3 regions of the Enterococcus infantis genome follow, and region 3 is predicted to be linked to each of the others. Evidence: riboswitches for the same ligand, from Rfam matches in the RefSeq annotation. Region 3 holds a riboswitch; each other region holds the start of a gene.
The links. A riboswitch is a leader RNA that binds a small molecule or an ion and turns the genes downstream of it on or off. The one in region 3 is predicted to bind thiamine pyrophosphate.

Region 1 (6,158 bases), on a different contig from region 3:
CTTCGATGCGATCGGGAATAATCGCATGTCGACAGCCATGAAGTGCTTTTACGCCTTCAATTCTAATTTCATTGGTACCGGCACCGCGAATCTTCGCCCCCATGTTGTTTAAAAGGGTCGCTACGTCGATAATTTCTGGCTCCCGGGCAGCATTTTCGATAATCGTTCGGCCTTCTGCTTTGACCGCTGCCAGCATGATATTGATGGTGGCGCCGATGGATACCATATCCAAAAAGATTCGTTCCCCATGAAGGGTTTTGTCCTGCGTTCGCAGATACATTGCCCCGTGCTCGTTGGTCACTTGTGCACCGAGAGTCTCAAAGCCTTTAATATGCAAGTCAATAGGGCGAGGGCCTAAATAGCAGCCCCCCGGCAGACCGACAACTGCTTCGCCGAATTTCCCCAGCAATGCTCCCATAAAGTAATAAGACGCCCGCAAGCTGTTGATCTTACCACTCGGCATTGGGATTGACACGATGTCGGTGGGATCAATCATCAAGGTGTTGTCAGAAAAGTTTGTGCGCACTCCCATGATTTCCAGAATCTCAATTAAAGAATGGACGTCTTGAATATCCGGTACGCCTTCTAAAGTCACCGGCGAATCTGCCAAAATCGCAGCTGGGATCAGTGCCACGGCGCTGTTTTTTGCACCGCTGATGGTGACTTCGCCCTTCAATGGACGGCCACCGCGAATTTTTATTTTTTTCATCTATCGTCACCTTATATCACGTTTTTTTATTGGTATGTATTGACTACATTCACTTTCGATTTTAACACAGGCACTGTCATTTCTAAACAGTAAATCCCCTTGCTCGCTGCCGCAGCTCCTTCAAAAATTCACGAGCTAACTGCTTGTGGTGATCCTAAATGATAACTCTTTTTTTATTTAAATAACAACTGGTTTCCTTATAACTAAGTGTTTGGTACTCGCTAGCGGTCTTCGTTTCTAGCAAAACACCCGCCGAAAATCGACGGGTGTTAACTGAACTCGGTTTATTCTGCTGCAAAAAATTTCCAAAAGTGATTGGTAGGGCCATGTCCTTTTCCTAATGGCAACGAATAGCGGATTGCCTGTGTGATGTAGTCTTTTCCACTAGCTACGGCTTCTTTTATCTCCGCTCCCAACGCCAACTGGGCACAGATTGCTGAAGACAAGGTACACCCGGTACCATGAGTATTTTTCGTGTCGATCCGAGGAGAATTGAAACTATAGTAGCTTTTCCCATCAAATAAAATATCGGTGGCATCCCCTGCTGCATGCCCCCCTTTTACTAAAACCGCGGCACCGGTGCGTTGCTGAATCACAGCGGCGGCTTCTTTCATCTGTTCCAGTGATTCGATCTTCATCCCGGCAATATGCTCAGCTTCCGGGATATTTGGCGTGATCAACGTCGCCAAGGGCAGCACTTTTTCAATCAAGGTCTCGATGGCAGACAGAGCCATCAATGGCGCACCATTTTTCGCATACATTACCGGGTCCAATACAATATTTTGTGGCTGCCATTTTTCTAGGCTTTCTGCGACGGCTTTCATCGTCTCCACTCCTGACAACATGCCGATTTTGACGGCATCAGGAAAAATATCTTCACAGACGGCATCGATTTGCTGCTGAATGACTTCGGGAGTGATATCTTGTACGCTGATTACCCGCACCGTATTTTCTGCGACAACTGAGGTAATAGCAGACATCCCGAAAACACCGTGAGCCGAAAATGTCTTCAAGTCCGCTTGGATCCCTGCACCGCCGCTGCAATCAGAGCCGGCGATGGTCAATGCTGTTTTCATCATTTGCTTGTTCTCCTTTAGGTTTAGGCTGATTCTCACTGCTTTGGTAAATAAGCTGACGATTTTCTGACAATCACCTTGCAAAAAAGAAAGACACCTTCCCGCAATAGGAAGATGTCTGAATCCGCTGGGTCGGTAGCCGCTGAAAGCTACAAGACTGCGCTCGACGTTGCTCCCTACGCTGGTGTTAGCCAACAGGTTCAAAGGGTCAGGTTTTACCTTCTCAACGCCAAATGCGTCCCCCTGCAAACAGTGATTTGATTGCATCATAGCGCATCGAATCGCTATTGACAAGTTTATTCTTTTACCTAAGAGAGATAAAATGACGAAAGTGTAAGAGTAAACTGGTTCTCAAGGCCGATATCACACGATTTTCTCCTTGATAAGATAAGAACATCAAGTTGAGCTGCCCCTGGGCAAGCAACAAACAAACCAAAGGAGAATTAACTATGAAAAAATTGTTCATTACACTACTCGCAGGCGGCACATTAATTGGCGGTGCACTACTGGTGATTCCTCAGCTTACCAAGAACAGTGGTGGGGAAATCGCTGGCATCATTGACCGTTTCAATCCCCTGGTAGCAGAAGGTGAAGTCTATGTCAAAACCAAAAAAGCCGATGAAGTCAACGGCTACGGCACCGCTACTTATCGGCAAACTGCAGTGGACAAAGACGGTCAAACCAGAACCATCGAATTTTCCGGTATGAGCGAGCTAAAAGTGGGTCATTACCTGAAGTTGAAAAATAAAGGAGCTTACGTGGAGACTTATGAAGAGGTCTTTGAAGATGAAATCCCAGCGGCCGCCTTGGCGGTATTGAAGAAATAATCTTTTCCCCCCTCTGAGCTGATAGTAACAACCCACAGGCCACAATTTGTAAGAAGGCTTCCCGCTTGTTGGCCTTAGCAGCCGAAATGACTTTCTCAGAAAATAGAAAAAACCCCTGCCTCTATCAGAAGCAGGGATTTTTATCATGCAAATGTTAGATTATGCTTTGTTAGCTGAACCAAACCAGTCGATGTGTTCTTCAGCGTCTTTAATGATGGCAGCTTTACCAGGTGCCAACAATTTACGAGGGTCAAAGCCTTTACCTTCGCGGTCTTTGCCAGCTTCGATGTATTCACGAGTTGCTTTAGCAAATGACAATTGGAATTCAGTGTTTACGTTGACTTTAGAGATACCCATAGAGATTGCTTTTTGGATTTGTTCTTGAGGGATACCTGAGCCGCCGTGCAATACCAATGGTACTTCATGGCCAACAGCGTCAGCGATTTCTTGCAAGTGGTCAAATGCCAAACCTTGCCAGTTTTCAGGGTAAACACCGTGGATGTTACCGATACCACAAGCCAAAGAGTCAATCCCTGTAGCTACCATTTGTTTACATTCTTCAATGTCAGCCAATTCGCCAGCACCGATGATTCCGTCTTCTTCACCGCCGATAGAACCAACTTCACATTCTACTGCGATACCTTTTGCATGTGCTGCTGCAACAACTTCGCGAGCTTTTGCCAAGTTTTCTTCAAAAGGCAGATGAGAGCCGTCGAACATAACTGAAGTGTAGCCAACTTCGATACATTCCATAGCTGCATCGTAGTCACCATGGTCCAAATGGATAGCAACTGGAACTGTGATATTCATGGATTCAACCAAGTTTTCAATCATATTTTTGATAACTTTGTAGCCGCCCATGTATTTAGCAGCACCCATAGATGTTTGGATCAGAACTGGCGCTTTTTTAGCTTCTGCAGCTTCCAAAATAGCTTGTGTCCATTCCAAGTTGTTTGTGTTGTAACCGCCGATTGCATAGCCGCCTTTACGAGCTGCTTTCAGAAATTCTGCTGATGATACTACTGGCATGATAAAATTCCTCCTAAAATTGAGTACTTTATTTGTTAAGCCTTGACTTAACCAACGCTTATATTTTAGCAAACTTATCCGCTAAGCGCTAGTGTTACCGACTTTTTCTTAGCTGATTTACAATAAAATAGCGAAATTTTCCGGCTTTTTTCAGAAAACTAATGATTGTTAAAACAAAGAAAGCGGTCTGCCTGATAGAAAAAATAACTAAAGCAACTGTTTAAGCCCCGTAAATCTTTAAAAAAGCCGGAAACAGTCGACTTGCGGCTGCTTCTTGGTATAATAAGCCCAATGATAGTTTGCGGCCAATGGTCTAATGCAACACTTGGCTATTTGTGTCGCTTTCTATCCAAACTGTGATTGGAGGTTGTTTTGGTGGATTTGATCAAAATCAACAATCTGAAATTTTATACGAAAAATGGGGTCCTGCCTGAAGAACGGGTTTTGGGCCAACAACTAGAGGTCGATATCGAATTACGCCTTGATTTAGCCAAAGCTGGTAAAAGCGATGACGTTGCTGATACGGTGAGTTATGCGGAGGTAAATGAAAAAATCAGCCAAACGATCACTACTCGCTCCTTCAACTTGATTGAGGCTGTCGCTTCTGCTCTTTTAGATGACATCGAAGCCGATTTTTCTCAGCAGTTGGCTAGTGCCTTGGTACGGGTGCGTAAATACGGGGTACCAATGCCCGGCACCTTTGACAATGTTGAGGTGCAGCTGGAAAGAAGGTTCCCCAAATGATTGGCTATTTGGCTCTGGGCTCCAATATGGGTGATTCCTTGAAAAACCTAACTGCCGCCCGCGACCAATTGGATCAGTTAGAGGGAGTCACTGTTTTACAGTCCTCCAAGCTATACGAAACTGATCCCTATGGTCCAGTGGCTCAAGATGATTTTTTAAATGCGGTGCTTCAAATCGAGTGCCAGCTCCCTGCGGAAATGTTATTAGCAGAGATTCATCGTATCGAAGCCGCATTGGGGCGAACTCGAGAAATTCACTGGGGGCCTCGTACGGTAGATATTGATATTCTTTTACTGGGAGATCTTGTGATGGATACACCACAATTGACGATTCCTCACAAAGAGCTGACCAAGCGTTCTTTTGTGTTGGTTCCCCTACAAGATATCTACCCCGATGAAAACTTACTGGGGCGCCCGCTAACCGAGTGGATCACCGCTTCCGGAAATCGCTCAGAAGTACGAAAAAGTGAAAAGGTGTGGTAAGGATGGAAGAACAAGCAATTATTGAAAAAGCCGTCACGGAAATACTGACAGCTGTCGGAGAAGATCCCCAACGGTCCGGTTTAAAAGAAACCCCGGCACGAGTTGCTCGCATGTATGCAGAAGTGTTCAGTGGACTGAACAACGAGTTTGATGACTATAAATTATTTGACTCTGAAAGTGCTGGCGAAATGGTCGTAGTTAAGGATATTCTCTTTTATTCGATGTGTGAGCATCACCTACTACCCTTTTTTGGCCACGTCCACATCGCCTATATTCCATCAGAAAATAAAGTGATTGGTCTTTCAAAACTGCCGCGCTTGGTGGAACATTGTGCCCGCCGTCCGTCTGTTCAAGAAAACCTGACCAAGATGATTGGTCAGGAATTGGAAGCCCATATCCCGGTCAAAGGAGTAGCTGTCGCTATCGAAGCCGAGCATATGTGTATGGCGATGCGGGGCGTTCGCAGTCCCCAATCTAAAACGAAAACCTTCTATTATTCCGGTTGCTTCAATGAAGACCGTGAACAAAAAGATGATTTTCTATTGGCAATTCGTTCATAAGTAATCCCACGAAGTTATTTCTGGAGGTGAACTCATTCAATGGAGCTGATTGTTGCAACACATAATTTGGGAAAGCTCGAGGAAATGCGCAGAGGACTAAGAGAAGCGGCCCCGACGGTTCGGTTGCGACCGGTGACTGATTTTCTTTCCTCTTTACCGGATGCTCCCGCAGAAAATGGCTCGACGTATCTGGAAAACGCTCTGATTAAGGCTACCTTTTATGCTGATTTACTAGGCCGACCAGTCATTGCCGACGATGGCGGTCTTGAGCTGACAGCTTTTCCCAACTTGTTGGGCCTTCACACCAGTCGTTTTTTTAAAGGCGAAAGTGACCGGGCCAAAAATCAAGAAATCCTTTCCTTGTTTGAAAATACTGCTGCATCACGAAAAGCCCATTTGCATGCCTGCCTCGTCTATTATCGCTCCTCCGAGGATTTTCTGACAGCAGAGGGCACCTTGACAGGGGAAATTGTTTCTGAAAAAGGCGAGATGGGCTACGGCTTCGATCGAATCTTTTGGTTGCCAACTGAAAAAAAGACGCTGGCGCAGTTGCCTCAGTCACAACGAGATGGCTACAGTCCACGGGTACAAGCACTGCTGGCACTTATTGAACAACTACGAGGTGAAGAACATGGTTGATTTTACAAAAAAATATCAAGTAATGGGCATCTTAAACGTCACACCAGATTCTTTTTCTGATGGTGGTGAACATTTTGATACCCACGAGGCGC
Region 2 (5,065 bases), on a different contig from region 3:
GGGAAGGATACACCTGTACCCATGTCGAACACAGAAGTTAAGCTTCTTAGCGCCGATTGTAGTGCCGGGTTGCCCGGTGTGAGAGTAGGACGTCGCCACGCTGTTTTTTATATCGATATGGGGGTTTAGCTCAGCTGGGAGAGCATCTGCCTTACAAGCAGAGGGTCAGCGGTTCGATCCCGTTAACCCCCATACGAGCCGTTAGCTCAGTTGGTAGAGCATCTGACTTTTAATCAGAGGGTCACAGGTTCGAGCCCTGTACGGCTCATTACAGCGTTGCGGGTGTGGCGGAATTGGCAGACGCACTAGATTTAGGATCTAGCGCCTACGGCGTGGGGGTTCAAGTCCCTTCACCCGCACCAAGCCGGCTTAGCTCAGTTGGTAGAGCATCTGATTTGTAATCAGAGGGTCGAGGGTTCAAATCCTTTAGCCGGCATTGCGTTGATGCGGAAATAGCTCAGTGGTAGAGCACCACCTTGCCAAGGTGGGGGTCGCGGGTTCGAACCCCGTTTTCCGCTTTTTTTAATGCCTAATGCCTCGTTAACGCCGGGGTGGCGGAACTGGCAGACGCACAGGACTTAAAATCCTGCGGTGAGTGATCACCGTACCGGTTCGATTCCGGTCCTCGGCATTAGATTTTATTATGCGCCCATAGCTCAACTGGATAGAGTGTTTGACTACGGATCAAAAGGTTAGGGGTTCGACTCCTCTTGGGCGCGTAGTTTTTTTATTATTTTAATTTAATACCGGGAAGTAGCTCAGCTTGGTAGAGCACTTGGTTTGGGACCAAGGGGTCGCAGGTTCGAATCCTGTCTTCCCGATCAAAGAAGACTGTTATAGTCTTCTTTTTTTGCCAATTTAAGCAGAGTAGTGAATTACGCTGACTTAGTTTGATGAAATCAAGGTTAGTTAGTATTTGAAATTTTTTTATCAATGACAAGCCGACGATCTTCCAATGATTTTTAAGGGAAGGTAGTCGGCTTTTAGGGTCTCATGATGATTCAATATTGTCACAGTTCCCTCATAGGTCAACGTGTTATGATTTGGGCACCAAAGGGCATTAAAGCCAACTTGGCCATTTTCAGAGATTGTTTGGCAAAGGGAATGCCGATAATCGTGAGGGTCAGTAGCAACGCACTAATCAGATGAGAAATTGCCAGCGGGATACCAGAAACAATCAGCCAAATGATATTCAATAACAAACTTGCACCATTTCCTCCATAGACGACTTCCTTACCAAAGGGAGCAAGGCCCAGACCTGCAAATTTGAAGCATTGCATTCCAATAGGGATTCCGATGATTGTTATGCTCCATAGACAGCCAGCTAAAAACCAACTGACAGCATTGATCAATCCGCCGAAAAGCATCCAAATTAGGTTTCCAAGACAACTCATAGATTTTTCCTTTCTTGTCGCAAGATACTTTTAGTATAACAGCTTTTTCAGATTGGCAGCAAAAGAACTGGGATGAATTTTGAATAAAAAAGGATCAGCTAATAACTAAAAACTACTTTTTTAATTGAGAATAGTTCTCAGCGGCTAATTTTTGTGTTATACTAAATCTAACGAGCGGTTCATTACTCCCCAAGTATAAACCTCGTGTGATTGATCTGTCTTTTTTTTGAATATTGGTTGAGAATAATTCTCAATCTGTATCAGTGCTGTCGATTCCCCTCGACAGCACTGTTTTTATAAGTTCAACTGGGCGTACTCTGCCCAAGTTGAACTATACTAGCCGACCTAAGGGAGGGTAGTTTCGAATTTAGAAGCTGGGCGTACTCTGCCCAAGTTGGACTATACTAGCTGACCCAAGGGAGGGTAGTTTCGAATTTAGAAACTAGGCGGATTCTGCCTAAGTTGAACTATACCAGCTGACTACAGGATGTCAGAAGTAATAAACGCTAGCTGAATTGGCTGATTACTATGCTTCTGTTATGCAGCTGACGCAGTCCTGCAAGGAGAATTTAGAAGTGAAGTTCTGCTCCCTAACGGCATTTCAAAAAAATACATATGGTAAAAATCTGGAAAAGGCATGGCCGCGTTTTGAAATATGTGCTACACTGTGGTCACATTCGAATAAGAAACATTTGGGGTGCTATAGAGCTGAGATTATACCCATTGAACCTGAAGCAGTTAGCACTGACGCAGGGAAATGTGCGGATCACAAAATTTTTGCCGTTTTCAGCACCCCATCGGAATTTTTCTGATGGGGTGCTTTGCTGTTTTTTAGCAAACGGTAAAAGTGTAAACACGTGTTGTCTTTTGAAAACGCGTGTTGTTCATCTGGCTGATTCTTGATTATAATTGGTGTTTTCCAGTCTGGCTATTGCCATTTTTTAAGGTAGGATCTGCTTCTTTTCCTAGGCCCCCTTCTTTGTTTCTTGATTTGAAACGCAGTCGGGGGCTTTTTGCTGTTCTTTTGGAGATAAGGCAGGGCAGTTTCCCGACTGCATAGAAGTAGCAGAGTATGACGGTGAATACGGATAACAAGGAGCGTGAAGTTAAAATGATGACATTTACACAAAAAGCACGGGCATATGCTGATCCTTATTGGGAGGGAAGCTTTGAGCATCCTTTTATTTTGGAATTAGCCAAAGGGACACTGGCACCGGAAATTTTCCGCTATTATCTTTTGCAGGATCGGTATTATTTGGAGCATTTCAGTAAGCTTTACCGATTGATTGGGGAAGCGGCTGAAGATAGCGAAGTGAGAGAATTGATGCTCGTAAACAGCCAGCATTTGGCTGAAGGGGAAATGGCAATTCGGGAAGCGTTTTTCAAGGAGCTGGGGATCACTGAAGAAGAAGTCGCTGCGACACCCGTAGCACCTGCTGCCTATAACTATGTCTCTCATATGTATCGACAACTGGCAGCAGGAACGCCGAATACCGCTTTTGCAGGGATGTTGCCTTGTCCATGGTTGTATCAAGAAATCGGTGAGCGCCTGATTGTGATGGGGTCGCCAAATCCGTTGTATCAGCGTTGGATTGCAACCTATGCCGGGGAGGAGGGGCGGGCAGCAGTAGCCAACGAACGGCGGATCTTGGACCGTTTATACGCAGCGGCACCCTCTGACGAACAGGAACAGATGTTGACAGCTTTCTATATTTCCAGCCAGATGGAATATCTGTTTTGGGAGATGGCGATGACTCTTGAAAGCTGGCCTCAGGGAGCAGCAATCGGTGCCATTGAACTGGCGTGAATGCTGTCAGTCAAGCCAAGCAAATTGATTGAGCTTATTATCAGAGAGCTGATGGAAAAGGAGTAGAAAATGACACAAGCAAATAAGATTCAAAAAATCACACTTTTGGCGCTGATGATTGCATTGGATGTGGTCTTGTCGCCAATTATGCGTATCGAAGGGATGGCACCTATGTCCAGTGTAATCAATATCATTGCTGGGGTGCTGCTAGGGCCTTTTTATGCTACGGTAATGGCAGCAATCTGTGGAGTTATCCGCATGACGATGTTGGGGATTCCACCATTGGCATTGACTGGTGCTGTCTTTGGCGCGTTTTTCGCCGGCTGGGGCTATCGGCTGACTGGTGGCCGGATCTGGGGTTCGATGATTGGCGAGGTTATCGGTACCGGTATCATCGGTTCGATTCTCTCTTACCCAGTCATGGTTTGGTTTACCGGCAGTGACCAGGGACTTTATTGGTTTATTTATACTCCTCGCTTTATTGGAGCAACCATCATCGGTTCAGCAATCGCCTTCTTCGTCTTATTTAAACTTAAAGAGACCCGCGTCTTTAAAAGAGTGCAAGCCCTTTTTTTGGTGAGTAATCATGAGTGGGCTTGAAAAAGCGCTGTTGCGGGATGTCGCAGCAGCTTGGCCAATAAAAAATTCGCCTCTCATCCAATGCATTACCAATGAAATCACCTGTGAATCAATGGCAAATGCTTTGTTGTATGTGGATGCCAAACCGGTGATGGCAGATGATATTCGGGAATTTGACGAGTTTTTTGCGCAAAACGATGGACTGTTGCTGAATTTGGGGCATATCACGGATGGCAAAGAACAAGCCTTACAGGCAGCGGCTCGTTATGGGAAAGCCACCGAAACACCAATCGTTGTCGATTTAGTTGGTGTGGCAGCTACACAACTACGGTATGATTTGGCGTGGCAGTTGTGGGAATCTGAGCCGCAAGTTATTAAAGGTAATTTGTCGGAAATGCGCCGTTTTTGTGGCTTGGCTAGTCGGGCCCGAGGTGTTGACGGTAGTATCGAGGATCAGGAAGTAGCGGCGTTACGGGAATTGGCGGCTGCTATGCAAAAAGTCTGTCAGCGTCGTCCATTGATATTGTTGGCCACTGGACCGGTAGATTTGGTTGTGACTGAAAAACGCCGATTGCAGCTGACTAATGGGGTAGTCCAGTTGGACCGCTTCACAGGGACTGGTGATATTGTCGGCAGCTTGATTGCGGCTTTATTGGGGGCAGGAAATGCACCGTTAGTCGCAACTGTTGCAGCAGTTAGTTATTTCAATTTATGCGGAGAAGCAGCGGCCCAAGTGACAGTAGCAAAGGGGTTAGGATTGGCTGCTTTTCGCCAAGAAACGCTAGATCGCTTGTCGTTGCTCATGTCAGATGAGCAATGGTGGCACGACATTCGCGGAGAGGAGCTTACATGATGGATTATCGCTTATATCTGGTAACAGGACGTTATGATTATTCCGACGAAAAATTTTTGAACATAATTAAAGAGGCCTGTCTAAATGGGGTGACTGTTGTTCAACTGCGGGAAAAAGAAGTTAGCACGCGGCGGTTTTACCAGTTGGCACTGGCGGTTAAAACCATCTGTGATCGTTACGAGGTCCCTTTGATTATCAATGATCGGCTGGATGTCTGTTTAGCAGTGGATGCGGCGGGACTTCATATCGGTGATGACGAATTACCGGTGGCCCTTTGCCGGCAATTGCTGGGGCCAGGAAAAATTTTGGGTGTTTCTGCCAAGACAGTAGACCGGGCACAAGAAGCCCAAAAAGAAGGCGCCGATTATTTGGGGGTGGGTGCGATTTATCCGACGACCACGAAAGTCGTAACCAAGCCGACATCTATGGAAG
Region 3 (6,158 bases):
CGGCCGACTACTGGATCTAACCGGTCTTCACGGGCCAATTTCGTCAAGTCACGGGCCAGATTATCCAATGTCGGTGTCCCTTGTTGGGTACCAGACTGCCGTTGTGCTTGCTGACCTTGTTGCGGTGCAGCGTTTTGTCGCCGCCGACCCATGCCGTTATTGTTGCCGGTCTTCGGTTCATTGAGACCCATTTTTTTCTTCAATAGTTGACGCATTTTAGCCAAACTCATACCCAAATTGATCATGATACGAGAAGCTAGGATTTCATCATCTCGCAACAGGCCCAAAAGCAGGTGTTCGGTGCCGATTTGCGGAGCACCCAGACGCTTGGCTTCATCACCGGCATAAGCAAAGATTTGCTTGGCCCGTGGTGAGTATGGCAGATAGACGCCTGCCGGATAACTTTTCACGGTGCCATAACCGGTCAGATGTTCAATCTCTTCTCGAATATCGTTTTCCGTAATGCTCATTTCCCGCAATGTTTTACCGGCAATTCCGTTTTGTTCAATCATCAATGCCAACAGCAGATGTTCTGATCCCACTGACTGGTGTTTGAAGGTTTTTGCTTCTTCTTGTGCGATAGCCAATACTGCTTTGGCTCGTTCTGTGAACAATTCGTTCATACAATCACTTCCTATCCCGCTTCATCAAAAGTGAAGCGTCCCCCTTATTCGTCGTACCCTTTTCCTGAAACAATCAGACACTACTTCTCATAGCTCAGCCGTTCCAACAAGGCATGCATCAGACTCGCCCGGATTCTGTTGGCATCCGGATAGACAGCCAATGTTGTTTTTGCCATCGTCGCCAGCAAAAGATTGCCTTCGTTTTTGGTCAATAACTTTTCTTCATATAATTTTTGAACAATCGCCAATGCATCTTTTTCCGTTAAGCGATCGGCAAACAGCTCATCCACTTGCTCAAGAAAGCGATGCTTGTCGGAAATCTTTACCTTTTCAATTCGGATATAACCGCCGCCACCTCGTTTGCTGGCAACTGCATAGCCCCGTTGAATGGTAAAGCGGGTGTTGATGACATAGTTAATCTGAGACGGTACGCAATTAAACAATTCCGCCATTTCCGTCCTTCTAATTTCAATTATCTCACTATCTTCCAGAATTTTCTTCAGATAGGCCTCGATCAGATCGGAAGTATTATGATGACTCATACGCCCATTCCCCTCCCTTTATTGAATGTGCTGAAGCGGCCATAGTCAACAGGTCCTTAGCGGCTGTTCTCCGTACTTCTAAGCTCTAAAAACAGACGGCATTTAGACAATTTTTAGTTTTCTTCATTTCCCCGATTCTCGATAAATCGGCAGCAGCAAAACCTGCAAGCCTTTTTGACTAATACTGACCTTAATTATACCGGAGTTACCGAAATAATTAAAGGCAGACGAATGTTCAGTTATGGAATGTTAAGGAATAACAAAAATTTGTGCTTATCTCTTTAGATTATTGAGTTAATTTCGATTAAACCTCACAAACCATTATAGTTAAATACAGAAAACCGCCGTCAGTCTATCCGAGCTATCACTGCGGCAGACTGGCGACGATTTTTTCAGTTTTAATAATGTTTCGCTTCAATCCCAAAAGCGGACTTGAGTTCAGTAGAAGCCTCTTTTATCGGCGTTACTGACTGCAGCTCACCTTGAACGACAATCCGATTTTTACCGCCAATCGCGTCACAGGTGATCAATGTAATCAATTTTTTCCCCGGAACCTCATCGATATATTGCGTATCAGTCGGCACTACTTTGATATTCAATGTCGCCTTATACGTATAGATATTTTCCAGATCCGTCAGATAAATCGGATCTCCAATCTTAGTCTGATCCAACGGTTCAAACAGATACCCTTTATCATACGCTCGATGACTCGCCAAAGAATAATTTCCCTGCCCCATCACCTGCTCTTCAAACATGGTCCCGGCTCCCCACAGCAGCGCTTCATTGGATAACCCTTTAAAAATTGGCAAATTAATTCCAACAGCGGGCAATGCCACTCCGCCGATGACCGGCGACTCACGATTTTGCCATTGCGCTTTGAAAACAGCCTCCGAACTGGCCGGAACCACCGCATCAAAGTCAAAGGTAGCCGGCTTCTCTTCATTGGCTACGATCTCTTCTCTTGAAAGCTTCGAGACAGCAAATTTTTCAGTGTTGCGATCCATCAAAAAGTTTTTAATCTGATTGTTAAACACCAAAACCAAGCCCGCCACCAACAACAGCAGCAAGAACAGATTAATAAGTCCATTGCGAACCCGGTGCTTTTTTTTCTTCGTTGCCATCAGCCTCGTCCCCATCTTCATTTTCTAAATTGATTTTACCACAGATTGGTCCAGTTGGGTTAATCATCAATTTTGGTCAAAGTGGCCAATGTGTCCGCCACCGCTTGCTTGAAAAAGGAGGGCACACTTGATAAAATAATGTGAAAATTTCATTATTCATTACAAATGGTGGCAGCAAATCACAAAAATCGGCACGTTCTGTAATAAAACTTTAAAGTAAACGAAACACCATAAAATCAGGCTTTGTTGTATGATAGTAGTATCGGGGAAAAGAGGGGGGTTCTGCCATGGCAAAAATGGTCTATGTACATATTGATACTACCAGCAACGCTGCTTTGTCACGGGGAATCAGTCCTGTGGAGTTCTACCATGGCATCGTTCACCAACCCAAAAATCTATTGCTTTTGGACCCATCCTCCGACTATGGCGAGTTTGAAGCTCACACCGGTATGAAAGTTTTACGCGGCAATGAATCCGTCAAACAATATTTTGACGAGATCGCCCGTAACCGCATCAGCGAAGACATCAAATGGATTGACTTCAACGACAGTGCCATGATTAAGGAACTGACTCCGTTGGAAATCAGTGAATTGTTGTACTTCGGTCACACGAAGACCCATCTGCACTCGCCATTTTTTTACAAACTGCAAAACAATTTCGTTTATTTTGATCTGAAGGATGACCTTTCTCGTGTCTATTATCGTTACTTGGATGAATATTATCGAATCTTAGCTGACAAATTGACGCGCCTAGTGCTGGAAAAAATCAACGATCGCAAGTCTTTTTTCCGCAAATCAACTCCGGTAGACAAACTGGACGTCACCCTTTTGCGAGAATTGAAACCTCTTTTTCAAGAGGGTGTGATTTTCTGCTTTCAATCTTCCCGCTTGGAAGGTCGGGACTACAAGATTCCCATCTATCTCGTGGAAGACGGTGGTTTGCGCAAGGAAAATCCTTTAGGTAAAGACGAGTTGCTAGTGGCCTACTTGATCTACAGTCAAGAAAAACGGCAGTGGCTGGTGGCATACGAAGACAAAGATTTCCTGTTTTTGTCGAAATAAAAAATGTTTTCTCTTGACGCGAGAAAACATTTTTTTATTTTATTCAGTTGTAGGTCGCCTTGATTATTTTACCGGTTGCTGCAGCCGGGCATCTTTGGGCAGAAACAGTTGTGGCGCCATTTGGTAAATCAATAATACAGCTACCATCGTGGCTGCAGCTGTTAACAATCCGCTTGCGCCATTCATCACCAACGAATAAAGGACTGGTGACATCCCCCACTGGGCATAAGCACCCCAGAACATCACGCCCGCAACAAAATGCCAGAAGTAGCGAGCTGCCGCGCCGGCAAATGTGCCTTGAATTACTGCAATCCGCGCCTGCTTGTCATTTCCCGCTTGGATAGCCTGATGCAACTTGACTGCTGTCACTCCGGCAAACCCGGCAAAAGCAAAAGCAATCGGATACTCGATCAACACTTGACTGACTGCCAAATAATAGACCTTCCCTACCGGAAAATGCAGCAGTCCCCAGATTGCTGCTGCAAAAAGCCCCGGCTTCCAGCCCCGTCTCAAGGCATAGACGGTGATTGGGATTTGCCCCAACGAGATACTCAAGCTGGGCCCGAAATCGAGGGGAATAAACGACAACACCATAGCCATCGCTGCGATAATCGTTCCTTCCACCCACACACGCAAATTTTTGTTCATAAAAAAACCTCTCCTTCATAGATTACAGAACAGTCACAATCTACAAAGGAGAAGTAATATCTACTTCCAACTCGTCACAATTCCTACGCTCGCATTATCGAGACAGGTACAGAGGGTTTAGAGTTCACTCATTCTCAGCCGCTAACGGCTCCCCTTTGTGATCGTGTTCTATATCCAGTTATTTTGGTACGGCTTCATCATAGCACATTTTAAAAAAAAGAAAAGAGTTTGGTCTTTTTTTCAGGTGGCACAACCTAACATTGAGTGCTCACTCCTGTGACAAGTAGTCGGCTTGGGCCAACCAGTCATACGTCGCCTTAAATGTTGGGCAAACATCTGCTGGTATTTCGTAGTTTTTGGTTACTTGCCGTAATTTTTCAAAAATTGGTTGCAAAGCTGCCGGCTCACTAGACTTTCTCAGCACTTCCAATTCATCGTACAGCTTTTTAACCTCAAAAACTTCTGGATGGTGGGCACCATGGGCTCTGGTAATAGCTGTTGTATAACTTGTCAGCTCCTCTTTGTGGTCTTCCAAAAAATCTTGTACCTTTGTCATCTTACTTCCTCCTCGAGTGATTTTTTCAACACGAGTGTATCGAAAATCAGCCGAAAAAAAATTGATAGCCATCAAGAAGTACGGCGCAACAAAAGATTTTTTGACCGCTTGTCAACTTCTCTATTTGCGAAAAAAACCGCCACCAGACTTTTCAGAGGTGACGGTTTTTTATGCGTAAACTTATTTCATATTGGTTTCAAACAAAGGGCTGACCGGTTTGTTTTCATGAATCCGTTTGATTGCTTCACCCATCAAGGCACCCACGGAAATTTCATCAATCTTGTCGATCTTGCGGTCTTCCGGCAGATTGATAGAGTCGGTCACTACGCAGCGTTCGATGGCGGAGTCTTGAATCCGCTGCATTGCTGGGCCGGACAATACCGGGTGCGTACAAGAAGCATACACACTTTTAGCACCGGCTTGTTTCAAGGCATTGGCTGCTAAAGTAATGGTCCCTGCTGTATCAATCATGTCATCAATCAGGACACAAGTCTTGCCTTCAACGTGTCCAATGATATTCATCACTTCAGCCACGTTGGCTTTTGGTCGGCGTTTGTCAATGATGGCGATTGGAGATTTCAAAAATTCTGCCAATTTACGGGCACGAGTTACCCCGCCATGGTCAGGAGATACCACGACAACATCGTCACCTTGGATTCCTTTATCGAGGAAATAGTTGGCAATCAATGGTGCACCCATCAAATGATCTACTGGGATATCAAAGAATCCTTGGATCTGGGACGCATGCAGGTCCAGACACACCAACCGGTTAGCTCCGGCTTTTTCAATCATGTTGGCTACCAATTTAGCTGTGATTGGTTCCCGAGAGCGTGCTTTACGGTCTTGGCGAGCATAGCCATAATAAGGCATCACCACATTGATCGTTTTCGCACTGGCGCGTTTCAAAGCATCGATCATAATCAGCAATTCCATCAGATTGTCATTGACCGGACTAGATGTGGATTGGATCACATAGACGTGAGCCCCGCGAATACTCTCTTCGATGTTGACTTGGATCTCGCCGTCAGAAAATTGGTTAACAGAACATTTTCCCAGCTCAACACCGACAGCTTCTGCGATTTTTTCGGCAAGGGGACGATTGGAATTCAAGGCAAAAATCTTCAATCTTGGATCAAAATAATGGTTAGACATGGTTTCCTCCGCTTTCTTTCCTGCATGATGGGGCAGTGACATCGGACTCGACTCCAATAACGCTCTCCACCAAATCCCAGGACACTTTTTGCAAGACGTCTGTTTTCTTGGAAATTCCGCAAATAAATGAAGAAAACAGAAGCGAGCCCTCTGATTGGCGGACAGATTCGGGGATCAGCAGTTGGTCACAGCCGAAAAAGACTTGTCAAAATCCGTGTTGCTTCCTAGTAAATAGTAGTCATTTTCATGAAATAAATCAAGTGTTTTCGTGCACTCTGTGAAACAGCTTAGAAGAAATCCAGACCGCCAATTTTGCCCGCTTCCCAGAACAGATACGATAACGTTTCACAAAAGAACCCGTCACAACAGTTCTTCTCCAAAGCGGCGGCTATCTGTAAGACTTCAACAAAGCCCTCCTGACAGTCGCAAAAAAGATCGGCTTCACAAAGCGGAGT

Region 1: it holds a riboswitch for thiamine pyrophosphate, as region 3 does, so the genes downstream of both, thiD (bifunctional hydroxymethylpyrimidine kinase/phosphomethylpyrimidine kinase) here and thiT (energy-coupled thiamine transporter ThiT) in region 3, are expected to answer to the same signal.
Region 2: it holds a riboswitch for thiamine pyrophosphate, as region 3 does, so the genes downstream of both, tenA (thiaminase II) here and thiT (energy-coupled thiamine transporter ThiT) in region 3, are expected to answer to the same signal.

What each region holds. Positions count from the first base shown of each region.
Region 1 covers NZ_JBMHFB010000010.1:60,249-66,406, reverse strand. Annotated here, with positions in the region: gene ACOMA8_RS12345 (UDP-N-acetylglucosamine 1-carboxyvinyltransferase) at 1-709, opposite strand, end outside; gene thiD (bifunctional hydroxymethylpyrimidine kinase/phosphomethylpyrimidine kinase) at 994-1,785, opposite strand; TPP riboswitch at 1,942-2,040, opposite strand; gene ACOMA8_RS12335 (YxeA family protein) at 2,235-2,612, shown strand; gene ACOMA8_RS12330 (class II fructose-bisphosphate aldolase) at 2,772-3,641, opposite strand; gene folB (dihydroneopterin aldolase) at 4,017-4,385, shown strand; gene folK (2-amino-4-hydroxy-6-hydroxymethyldihydropteridine diphosphokinase) at 4,382-4,867, shown strand; gene folE (GTP cyclohydrolase I FolE) at 4,870-5,427, shown strand; gene ACOMA8_RS12310 (non-canonical purine NTP pyrophosphatase) at 5,467-6,066, shown strand; gene folP (dihydropteroate synthase) at 6,059-6,158, shown strand, end outside.
Region 2 covers NZ_JBMHFB010000012.1:22-5,086, forward strand. Annotated here, with positions in the region: rRNA gene rrf (5S ribosomal RNA) at 1-101, shown strand, start outside; tRNA gene ACOMA8_RS13125 (tRNA-Val) at 120-192, shown strand; tRNA gene ACOMA8_RS13130 (tRNA-Lys) at 196-268, shown strand; tRNA gene ACOMA8_RS13135 (tRNA-Leu) at 279-362, shown strand; tRNA gene ACOMA8_RS13140 (tRNA-Thr) at 364-436, shown strand; tRNA gene ACOMA8_RS13145 (tRNA-Gly) at 447-518, shown strand; tRNA gene ACOMA8_RS13150 (tRNA-Leu) at 546-631, shown strand; tRNA gene ACOMA8_RS13155 (tRNA-Arg) at 646-719, shown strand; tRNA gene ACOMA8_RS13160 (tRNA-Pro) at 748-821, shown strand; gene ACOMA8_RS13165 (YccF domain-containing protein) at 1,029-1,394, opposite strand; TPP riboswitch at 2,078-2,167, shown strand; gene tenA (thiaminase II) at 2,509-3,201, shown strand; gene thiW (energy coupling factor transporter S component ThiW) at 3,271-3,801, shown strand; gene thiM (hydroxyethylthiazole kinase) at 3,788-4,633, shown strand; gene thiE (thiamine phosphate synthase) at 4,630-5,065, shown strand, end outside.
Region 3 covers NZ_JBMHFB010000003.1:140,948-147,105, reverse strand. Annotated here, with positions in the region: gene ACOMA8_RS04720 (ATP-dependent Clp protease ATP-binding subunit) at 1-623, opposite strand, end outside; gene ACOMA8_RS04715 (CtsR family transcriptional regulator) at 704-1,165, opposite strand; gene ACOMA8_RS04710 (class A sortase) at 1,564-2,286, opposite strand; gene ACOMA8_RS04705 (hypothetical protein) at 2,574-3,347, shown strand; gene thiT (energy-coupled thiamine transporter ThiT) at 3,411-3,995, opposite strand; TPP riboswitch at 4,059-4,160, opposite strand; gene ACOMA8_RS04695 (iron-sulfur cluster repair di-iron protein, ric) at 4,264-4,551, opposite strand; gene ACOMA8_RS04690 (ribose-phosphate diphosphokinase) at 4,732-5,703, opposite strand.